Linked DNA regions of Limibacter armeniacum. Each later gene encodes a partner of the first gene's protein in a complex. Links are inferred from orthologs where the notes say so. Each region holds a gene or a part of one and is shown on either strand. Other genes may lie near its edges.

Region 1 (5,476 bases):
CTATACACGCCTAATGGCAAGGGGAAGCAAACTTGTACTGAAGACGGTTCAAGCTATTGAAAATGACAACTACACTTTAAGTTCGCAACCTGGTGAAACAGTTGAAGCTCCAAAGATCTTTAAGGAAACATGTGAGATTGACCTCAACAAACCTACTAAGCAGGTATATGACTTTATTCGTGGATTAGCTCCTTATCCATGTGCATGGACCAAAATCGAGGGCAAAGTTTACAAAATCTACGACGCGAAAAAAGGTCAGGAAAGTGATGTTACCTTCGAAGGCGACAAAGAGTATGTAACGGACAATAAAACGTATTTCTATCTGAATACAGCCGACGGTTATATCAACATTAAAGAGTGGCAGATGGAAGGCAAGAAACGGATGAAGATTGAAGACTTTCTAAGAGGTAAGCAATTCTAGTTCTAAATAAGCAAAAAGGCTGTGACAAGGATTTTAGATACTGTCACAGCCTTTTATATGTATACTCAATTAGATGGTTATTTTACTATACTGACTACACGGTTTGCAGCAGCATACACACCATTCATTGCAAACTCAGCCAAAGTAAAATCCTTCACCTTGCCTTTTCCTTCTACTTTGCCAAATGATTTCAGTGGGAGGTTACTCGAAATTGTAGCCACAACCCTATCGGCAGTCTCTTTACTGGTAGAATAAGTGTCATTCAATAACTTACCTGAGATTTCAACTGGCATTTTAACTAGCTGAACGGCTTTTGAAGACACTTCTTTTGTCATGCTTAGCGTTGCGCCTACCATTTCTCCAGAACGCTGAAAAACCATTTCACTAAGGTCTCGGCTACCTTGAATCATCTTGGTAGAAGTCTCCCTTCCAAACTTGGCTACATCACTTACCAGTGACTCTGTACGTTTGAAAGTACCACCTGCAAACTCTTTCGTCTGAACAAGGTTTTTGTCAATCATTGTTCCTGCCTTAGTCAAGGTGGTTTCTGTCAGTTCCTTTGACTTGCCCAGTACATCATTAGCTGTTTTCTCAGCTTTTGAAATCACATCCTCTGTCAACGTCTCAGTCTTGGTAATCAGACCTCCCGTTGTTTGTTTAGCATTTTCTAACGCTTTGTTAGAAGCCTCCTCTGTTTTCTGAAGAGCCGAATGCATCAATTCTTCAGCTTGGATAAGCACCTTTCCAGACTGAGCCTTTTCAGCCTCTTTTTTAGTTTTTGTTTGGGATTTTGTTTGCGTGCTCATGACTTTACTTTTTTCTTGTTGACTTTGATTCACGTTTGTTTTAGCGCCAGCACCCGTTGTTTTCTTGGCTGCAGTCGTACGGCTTGTAGAAGTCGTAGACTTTCTCTGCGTAGAAGACGTGGATGTTTTTGCTGTTGTTTTACGAGTAGAGGTCTTTGCTGTACCGGATGCTCCTACAGCAGGTGTAGTTTTTTTTTCGCTCGCACTAGAAGAATTGTCTGCACCTTGTTTTGGAGACGCTTGTTGGTTCTCCTGATTTGTAGTTGGGTTTTGCTGCTTTGCCATAGGTCCTAGGTAATTTATATGTAAAATGAATGCTTATTCAACTCTATATCAAAAAAAATATTTAAATACCATTATTCAAACTATCTAGCATTTAATTTGATAATGTGTGACTTAACTACAACAAGATAACCTACAAGTCATTTATTTGGTAATTTTGTATGTCAATTTTTTTTAAACAAAATGAGATTCCAGTCTCATTTTCTTCCGAAAGAAATACAACTTCAAATACCCTATACTTCACTATTTTATTATAAATTTGTTATTAATGGAACATATTGAATTAGAAAGCAGACAGCTGTCTGACTTAGGGGAAGTTGCCAATAAAATTATTGAATTTGCAGGGCACGATAATATATGGCTGTTTGAAGGCACATTAGGCGCAGGGAAAACTACACTCATAAAAGCGATCTGTGATCAATACGGTGTTGAAGATTTGGTTAACAGTCCTACATTTTCCATTGTTAATGAGTATAGTACCTCTAATGGAAATACAATCTACCATTTCGATTTTTACAGGTTAGATGATGAGGAAGAGGCACTAGATATTGGGTATGAAGAATACGTTGATTCGGGTAAGCTTTGTTTAATGGAATGGCCATCACGTATACCTAACCTAATTCCAGAAGATCATATCCTTATTGAAATTAATCACGGCACTGACGACCAACGGCAAATTAAAGTAAGTAAAGTCAGGCTGTAATACATCTCGCGTTAGGCTACTATTGGTGAGGTGTTACATTAACTCTTGAAAACTATGGGCAAAGAAAAGGAAGGCTTCAAACGAGCTACTGAGGAATTTTACCAATATCACCCTCAGGAAATGATGCTAAAGACACCCCAAAGGCATAAAAACCCAATTACGATTGGCATGCCTAAGGAAACTTGCCGAGATGAGAAACGCATCATGCTACGTCCTGAAGCTGTCAACATACTTGTCAACAACGGTTATGAGATACTGTTAGAGTCTGGTGCAGGAGTAGATGCCAACCTACCTGACCAAGAGTACAGTGATGCAGGTGCCAAGATAGTCTACACAGCCAAAGAAGCTTGGGGTACCGACATTATCTTGAGGGTTTCACCTCCTTCTATTGAGGAACTATCCCATATTAAGAAATCCAAAACCGTTATTACCGCCCTCAATATTAACAACCTGACGAAGGAATACTTACAAGAGATTGTCAGTAAAAAACTGGTCTGCCTAGCTTTTGAGCTTTTAGAAGACAAAGTTGGAGGTTTACCTGTAGTCAGGGCTATGAGTGAAATTGCTGGCAGTACTGTTATGCTAATTGCGGCTGAATACCTCAGCAGCTTTAACAATGGAAGAGGAATTATTCTAGGAGGAATTACAGGGGTACCACCTTCTAAGATTGTTATATTAGGTGCAGGAACTGTTGCCGAATATGCTGCTCGAACAGCTATTGGAATGGGGGCTGACGTAAAGGTCTTTGACAATCACATCTATCGCCTACGAAGATTAAAAGATGTGTTAGGCACTCATCAACTCTACACATCTGTCTTTGACAATGGACAACTAAGGGAAGCACTTTCTACAGCAGATGTCGTAATTGGGGCAGTCCATAGCAATACAGGCCGTCCACTTTCTATTGTGACTGAAGAGATGATTGCCGAAATGAAAGCCAATTCTATTATCATAGATGTCAGCATTGACCAAGGAGGTTGTTTTGAGACTTCCTATCCTACGACACTTCACAACCCGGTCTACAAAAAACATGGTGTTATCCATTACTGTGTTCCCAACATTGCATCAAGAGTTTCCAGAACCGCATCTACTGCTGTCAGCAACATTTTCACCCCTATTCTTACCAAGCTGATAGAAGAAGGTGGTACAGACCAAATGATGCGAATGCATCCTTGGTTCACCAAAGGTGTCTATGCTTATAAGGGTGGTATTACCAATAAGTTTATTGCAGAAAAATATGACTTACCATGCCGCAACTTAGAGCTAATTCTAGCCGCTAGCATCTAAGTTTTTAATAAAGGTCAACTAAAAACCCCTTCTGAAAAATAGTTTTCGGAAGGGGTTTTTAAGTTTTGGCATAAATGCCTCAAATATGCTATTCAAAAAGGTCACGCATTCTATGCATAAATCCTTTTTTCTCTTTTTTATCACTTTCAGGCTGGAAGTTTGGAGACTCCTTCAGCTTCTGCAAAATCTTTTTCTCTTCGGCAGAAACCTTTGTTGGAGTAAAGACATTTACGTGGATCAACTGATCTCCAGTATGATATCCGTTAATATCTTTGATACCCTTATTTCTCAGGCGTAATACCTTACCACTTTGTGTTCCTGCATCAATTGGAACCTTTACTTTACCACTTAAAGTAGGCACTTCAACTGTAGTCCCCAGTACAGCATCTACAAAGTTAACATAAAGGTCAAAGTGAATATTGTTGCCTTCTCTGTGGAACTCCTTGTGCTCGATTTCCTCGATTACAATCAGCAAATCACCTGGGATACCTCCTTGCTTAGGCACATTACCTTTGCCACTCATTGAAAGCTGCATACCATCAGAAACTCCAGCAGGAATCTTGATGTTCAGGACTTCCTCATTGTAAAGTCTACCTTCACCGTGACAAGTATCACATTTTTGGGTAATGGTTTTCCCTTCTCCTCCACAAGTAGGACATGTTGAAGAAGATACCATCTGTCCAAGCATAGTATTCACTACTTTACTTACCTGACCTGTACCATTACAAGTATGACAAGTTTTCAGCTCTGTACCATTCTTAGCACCATTACCACCACAAGTATCACAAGCTACATAGCGTTTAACCTTGATTTTCTTTTCAACGCCATTAGCAATCTCTTCCAATGTCAGCTTCAGCTTGATACGTAAGTTGGAGCCTTTCTTTACACGCTGACCACGACGTCCGCCGCCGCCACCGCCGAAGAAGTCTCCAAAGCCACCACCGCCAAATATATCACTGAACTGAGAGAATATATCTTCCATGTTCATGCCGCCGCCTCCACCGAAGCCACCGCCTTCAAAGGCTGCATGTCCATATCTATCGTAGTTAGCCCTCTTATCAGGGTCGCTCAGAATTTCGTAAGCTTCTGCTGCTTCCTTGAACTTCTCTTCAGCATCCTTATCACCTGGGTTCTTATCAGGGTGATATTTGATAGCTACCTTACGGTATGCTTTCTTGATCTGTTCAGGAGATGCATCCCTACTAATTCCTAATACTTCGTAGTAATCCTGTTTAGCCATGCCAATATTAATGTTTGGGGCAATGCCTAACCAAAAGACAATCCATCACTTTAATGTGACTTTCCTTTGGTTAAGCCCCCATATTTTTTGCCTTAAATTAACTTCCTACTACCACCTTTGCATACCTGATCACTTTATCGTTCAACAGGTAACCTTTTTCTACTGTATCTACTACTTTCCCCTTCAGGTCTTCAGAAGGCGCAGGAATTTGCGTGATTGCCTCATGCTTATCCATATCAAACTCTTTTCCTGTTGGGTTTTCCATTGACTTCAGTCCCTTGTTTTCCAACAGGCTTACAAGTTTGTTCTGAATCAAGTCAACACCCTGTTTGAATGAGTTCAATGCTTCATTTTCTTCATCACCTGAAGCGTGTTTTTGAGCTCTCTCAAAATCATCTACAACTGCCAATAAAGAGACGATCAAGTCCTCATTTGCCGTTTTCATGAAATCCAGTTTCTCTTTGGCTGTTCTTCTTCTGAAGTTCTCAAAATCAGAATACAGTCTCAGGTATTTATCTTTCATCTCAGCCAAATCTTTTGCTAAAGTAGCTGATTTATCTTCTTTCTGCTCTTCTGGAGCTACCTCTTCTTGTGCTTTCACTTCTTCCGCCTCTTTTTCGTTCTTTACATCTGCCTCTTGCTCAGCACCTTCCTGATTTTGCAGTTGCTCCTCTTCGTTCTTTTTATTTTTGATGTCTTCTCTTTCCATTTTGTATTTTTCTTTTGAAAACTATCAT
Region 2 (5,771 bases), 2.2 Mb from region 1 along the record:
GGTAGTCAAGTTTTCCGGTATGGAATCCCCCTCTGGCTTCCAGATTTCTTGACAAGAGCAATGTAGAATCAAATAGGTGGATAAGCTTGTTCAGGTCCTTGTTCTTCAGCTCAAAGGACATGTTGTATTGTTCGATATCTGTTAGCTCCTTATGTAGGTCTAGCACCATATCTACTTTTTCAGTATCTGCCCTCGCATTCTCCAACAATTGGTTTATAAGCTTATAAAGATCGCTGATTACTGTATTCAGTTCGTATTGCCCTGATGCCTTAAACGTGGCAAAGTCTGAATCAAACAAGACATTCCTGTCTCCGGTTTCTTTATTATGATCGGTAGATATATCAAATTCATCAATCAGCACCTCGTACCCTTTCCTGAATAACTTGGAGTCTACCATCCGTACCGTTCCATCCAAGGAACCCCATTGGGTACCATCAAAATCTGCAATTATATGGGACTTAATACCTAATGTTGAATCCATTAAGTGGAGCACTTTCAAATCAGGTGCATCCAGCTCAATCATTGTATTGAACTTATCCTTTTCAAAATCTGTGAGAGATTCAAAGGTCAGGTTAAGGTTTGGATCCTGAACAGTCGCATATACATCAAACTGCTTATTATTATAAATAAACTTTGGTACTGAAATATGCTTGTAGTCATATCCCTTAAGATTAATCCTTTCTATCTCTGCTCTTGAGTTCAATCGCAGCTTCTTCAGACTGTAGCCAACCCCATCAAACCTGACATAACCATCTACATCCTTGATTACTTCCTTCTGATCAAAGAAAGTCCCCAAGTCAAACCTATTCATAGACATCAAACCCTTGTACACCTCTTTATTCATATTGACATACATGTTAGGCTCTAGCCTTCCAAGAGATGTATCAAAAATGCCTTTCAATGTGAAATCACTCAGGTAACCTTTGAAGTCAGCATCTGCAATTGCTGTCGAACCGAGCAACCCAATTGTTTCATGACTGCTCGTAGGCGCATACTGATAAATATCTTTTGGCAAGTAGTATGTTCCTGCTTCCAGACGCAACTTCATATCAGTTGAATCTAATTCTGGAAAACCGCCAAATGAAAGGTCTCCGACTACCCGAGAACTGTCACCAAAAGAGATGTCCGCATTGATAAACTCAAAGTCACTAATTGTTCCATCAAATCGACCCGATATTTTGTAGCGGTCATTATAGGAATGAAGAAATGGCAAAAAACGAACAAGGTCGTCCGTTACAAAATCAGACCTATCCAGTGTTGCAGTCATACTGACACTGTCAAAAAATGATGAGAATGATTTATAGCTATCGTATTTGAAATCTAACTGGTCTTTTACTTTCAGTGTAGAAGATCGCCCCAGTTTCAGAAAGAGGTCACCAAAGGACATTCCCGTTTTGCAGATATAAAAGTCTGTATCCAGTTCATGGATCTTCACCTCGCTGCTGAGTTCATACCCTCTCAGGTCTCTAACATCCAAAGCAATGGTATCACCCACTACCCTGAAATTGGTCACCTCTCCATACAATTGATCAAATACCATATGGTACTGATCAAACTGCATTTTGTCAGCAGGAGCTTTTTCAGGAAAATGTAATTCATAGTGTCCTTGCTCCACATATGCCTTCCCGATGGAAAATGTCCCTGATTTACCTGAGCTATTTACTGAATCAGGCTTACCACTTAATGCATCGATCCATTCATCCATATTGGACAGGTTAGTGGTAGAGTCCTGTACCATAATCACCGATACATCCTTTAGCCATACTTTATCCAAGTGAATATCTCCATCATTCTGCACCAGCAGTTTGTACTCACAGTCCACCTTTAGCTCACCTACATCAATCAGCGGAACACCTTTCGTATCCATGATTTTCACACCATCCAATGCGATAAGGTCAAACCAATTGATAGACACCCCTTCAACTGTCGTTGGGAAGCCTGTCATCTCTGTCAAACGATTGGAAGCATATTGTACGAGGCGGGTCTGTACTGCGGGGTACTGAATCATAAGGTAAAAGAGCAACCAAAAAAACACGAGCAACACCCCCAGTTTACTGAGTGTTCTCACAATTCCTCCCAGAATTTCCTTACGCGTTATTTTGATATTTCTTAATTTTGTCCTCATTCAGCAATCTGAAGGTGAAAGCGGTTTTGGGCTTTCCATTTATTTGTATTCATTTCCCACAAGACAATGTACCTTGGACGAAATGACAACAAAATTAAACATTTTTAACCACGATCTGTGAATTATTGCGCTTCAAGTTCATGATTTCCTCATGAAAGATCTAGAAATGTTATCTACCTTGTCTTTTGTACATTCAAAATCAAGCGGATATGTGTTGCTAGCGCACAACAATAACGACAGACAAACTTAAAGGTTTCTTTTTCCTGAAAAGAATATTTAAAAATGAATCAAACGATTCTCGCTATAGAGTCTTCTTGTGATGAAACCTCAGCAGCCGTTGTACAAGGCGGAAAGGTCATCAGTAATATCGTTGCCACACAATCAGTACACGAGCAATATGGCGGTGTAGTGCCCGAATTAGCATCAAGGGCACACCAGAAGCATATTGTTCCTGTTATTGACCAAGCACTAAAACAGGCTGGTATCAAAAAGCAGGATCTGGACGCCATTGCGTTTACAAAAGGTCCAGGGCTTTTGGGAGCCTTACTTGTAGGTAGCTCATTTGCTAAGTCAATGGCACAGTCCCTTGGGATTCCACTGATTGGCATCAACCATATGCAAGCACACATTCTTGCCCATTTTATTGATGAGCCACACCCTAAGTTTCCATTCCTATGCCTTACTGTCAGTGGAGGACATACACAATTGGTTGTAGTTCATGACCACTTGACCATGGAAGTTGTTGGAGAAACACAGGATGATGCAGTAGGCGAAGCATTTGATAAAACGGCTAAAATTATAGGTTTACCATATCCAGGAGGACCTTTGATTGACAAATATGCTCAAGAAGGCAATCCATTGGCTTATGAGTTTCCGGATGTCAGTACGACAGGGCTTAACTTCTCTTTCAGTGGCATTAAAACAGCATTTCTGAACTTTTTAAGAAAAGAAGTACAAAAAGACCCTGACTTTATCAAAAACAACTTACCTGATATTTGTGCCAGCATCCAACATACCCTGATCCGAATTTTGCTCAAGAAGCTCAAGAAAGCAACAAAGCAATACAAGATCAGTGAGATTGCTATTGCAGGTGGTGTTTCTGCCAATTCAGGGCTTCGCAAGACCCTACAGGAGATGGGAAAAGAGAAAGGATGGAATGTGTATATTCCGAAATTTGAATACTGTACGGACAATGCTGCCATGATTGCCATCACTGCCCACTACAAGTATTTGAAAGGAGAATTTGAAGACCTAACGGTAACTTCAAACCCAAGATTGAAGTTCGAAGGAATCAATCAGTAGTTCATCAACAAACAGAAGAAGCGTGTAAGTTCTCACTTACACGCTTTTTTATGTCTACTCCATTCAAAAATTTTCTATCTGATATCGCCTACCATCTGAACCATTTGATTTATCATAACCTTTATGATTTAAACCCATCTTCCGTTGAAAAACGTAATAAAATTAAATAATTTATATGTGTACTCTTGGCCATACGCCTTGAATACTGATGAATCACGAACTGATTTCTCTTGTCGCGCTTTTCCAACCCTAACCATGTTAAGCAATGGCGGTAATTATTATAGTCTTCACAATTGTAGTAGCCGGAAGTCTTGGCTTCTTTCTGATGGAGCAATCCAGTAAACGGTATGCCAATGCTCTAAAGAAAATATCCAACACTGAGGTCATTGACATTATCAGGCAGCACAACGGACAAATTGGGATTGAGGACTTCGTGTCCAGTACAGGACTTAGCCGTGAAGACGCCAAATACAAACTGTCTGCAATGCTCTCCCAACGTATTCTATCCATTGAATACAATGACCGTTTTGAAACGGTTTATGCATTGAGTGATATTGTTAAAAGTGCTCTTTATGACGTCAACTCTACTTTTTATGCCTACAAAAGGGCTTTACACAGCATTCCTGATGCTGAAGTGATTCGAATAGCGGTAGAACAACATGGCCGAGTCACTCCCGCATCACTCTGCTTCAAAGCCAATATTAGTGCTGATGAAGCCAAAGTTCGACTGGAAGAACTTTACCAAAAAGGCATTTTTGAACTTGATGTGACTGAAAATGGTACACTTTGCTACCAACTTACTGACAAAGACCTTTACGAAGAATTATAAAACAGAATAATCAATCGACTTAAAAATCAAAGTCACAATATTATTTTACAGAAGTGTTTATTCACTTATTGTAAAATGATAATTTTCTTAGAATAAGAGGTATTATTTTTAGCTCAAACCCTTGCATTCATAGTGAATTATCCACTACTTTGTAATCAGGAAAAGGATTTCACACAGATGATTTCCTTAGTCTGATAAGTATGGAAATGAATTATTGATTTTGGTCACATCACGTAAAACAAGTACCGGAAAACCTTTGCCTTTTAGTCAAGGGTTTTTTTTATGCTTATTACTTTTTGATGAACTGTCGATATTTTAATTGTAATCCTAGTCTAATTTTTTGTACTGTTCCTATATTTGCTTTATTGCATATTTATTGCCGTTTTTGAAAATCATTTTGATAAATTATAAGGGAGTATTTAACTCCAAAAATTCCAATTATTTCTTGATATGGATATTCTAGCATTCATCGAATGGGCAGTGAAGCCTGAGATCATTTCCAAACCAATTGAGGTTAGATGGTACGGCCTTCTTTTTGCCCTAGGATTTTTTATTGGTCAGTCATTGATGACCAAAATTTACAAACAGGAAGGAAAACCGGAATCAGGTGTTGATTCCCTGACAATATATGTGTTGATCGCCACTGTTCTTGGTGCAAGACTAGGACACTGCCTTTTCTATGACCCTGACTATTACTTGGCTCACCCTGTTGAAATCCTAATGGTATGGAAAGGTGGATTAGCAAGTCACGGTGCAGCGATAGGTATTCTGATTGGTTTGTGGATGTACTCCAGAAAGTTCAATTACCATTTCCTTTGGGTTGTGGATAGAGTCGTGATTATGGTGGCCCTAGGCGGTGCCTTTATCCGATTGGGTAACCTGATGAACTCTGAGATTGTAGGTATCCCTACTGATGTACCTTGGGCTTTTATCTTCGAAAGACTTGGGGACAACACTCCTCGCCACCCAGTACAGCTTTATGAATCGCTGACTTACTTTGCCACTTTCGCTATCCTTTGGGGGATGTACAAGAAGTTCGGCACATCGTTGGCTCATGGCAGATTGTTTGGCGTATTTCTGATAATGGTCTTTGGCTCCAGAATTATATGGGAGATGTTCAAAGTTCATCAAGCTGGTTTCATGGAAGGTGTTGACTTGAGAATGGGGCAACTGCTTAGTATTCCTTTAGTACTGGCTGGCCTTTACCTGCTATTCAAATCAAACAAGGGTGATACTGTAGAACAAGAAAAGACAAAGATCGGATAGATAATCTAGTATCTACATGTACGATATCATCATTATAGGCGGAGGGCTTGCGGGATTAATCAGCAGCTTCCGCCTTTCTTTTTGGGGGTACAACGTGTTATTGATTGAAAAACAATCCTACCCCCTACATCGAGTTTGTGGCGAATACATTTCCAATGAAGTCAAGGACTTTATGGAGATGCATCAGCTTTTGCCCAATATTGAACTTCCTCAAATCAATGAACTAACTGTGTCAAGTCCTAATGGGAA

Evidence for each region. The genes of interacting proteins can lie anywhere in the genome.
Region 2: the proteins of tsaE (region 1) and tsaD are in contact, whole or in part, in a crystal structure (PDB 6N9A), measured with the Thermotoga maritima proteins. The link is inferred for Limibacter armeniacum from one-to-one orthologs. Residues at the interface, in WP_004082108.1 of Thermotoga maritima: Leu37, Gly38, Lys46, Lys57, Val59, Lys60, Ser61, Thr63, Phe64, Thr65, Leu66, Met67, Val69, Pro71, Tyr82, Arg83, Leu84, Asp86, Asp88, Phe89, Asp93, Ile128, Asp130, Glu131, Arg134; in WP_004082750.1 of Thermotoga maritima: Cys10, Asp11, Arg49, His50, Leu82, Gly84, Gly135, Gly136, Glu154, Thr155, Leu156, Asp157, Asp158, Ser159, Glu162, Asp165, Lys166, Arg169, Leu170, Tyr175, Lys213, Thr214, Leu217, Tyr218, Gln221, Arg222, Asn324.

What each region holds. Positions count from the first base shown.
Region 1 is NZ_JBAJNO010000009.1:2,945,932-2,951,407, reverse strand. Bases 814-3,494 are described here. They hold tsaE (tRNA (adenosine(37)-N6)-threonylcarbamoyltransferase complex ATPase subunit type 1 TsaE), read left to right. Parts: upstream 814-1,777; coding sequence 1,778-2,212; downstream 2,213-3,494. Other genes in these bases: V6R21_RS29965 (alanine dehydrogenase), read left to right, coding at 2,267-3,494; V6R21_RS29975 (hypothetical protein), read right to left, coding at 814-1,512. Also shown: fmt (methionyl-tRNA formyltransferase), read left to right, coding at 1-421; more of V6R21_RS29975, read right to left, coding at 499-813; more of V6R21_RS29965, read left to right, coding at 3,495-3,499; molecular chaperone DnaJ, read right to left, coding at 3,588-4,739; V6R21_RS29955 (nucleotide exchange factor GrpE), read right to left, coding at 4,837-5,448. UniProt on the Escherichia coli protein: Required for the formation of a threonylcarbamoyl group on adenosine at position 37 (t(6)A37) in tRNAs that read codons beginning with adenine.
Region 2 is NZ_JBAJNO010000009.1:755,014-760,784, forward strand. What follows is about bases 1,442-4,417. They hold tsaD (tRNA (adenosine(37)-N6)-threonylcarbamoyltransferase complex transferase subunit TsaD), read left to right. Parts: upstream 1,442-2,407; coding sequence 2,408-3,427; downstream 3,428-4,417. Other genes in these bases: V6R21_RS20860 (translocation/assembly module TamB domain-containing protein), read right to left, coding at 1,442-2,125; V6R21_RS20870 (hypothetical protein), read left to right, coding at 3,693-4,256. In the rest of the region: more of V6R21_RS20860, read right to left, coding at 1-1,441; lgt (prolipoprotein diacylglyceryl transferase), read left to right, coding at 4,707-5,522; V6R21_RS20880 (NAD(P)/FAD-dependent oxidoreductase), read left to right, coding at 5,539-5,771.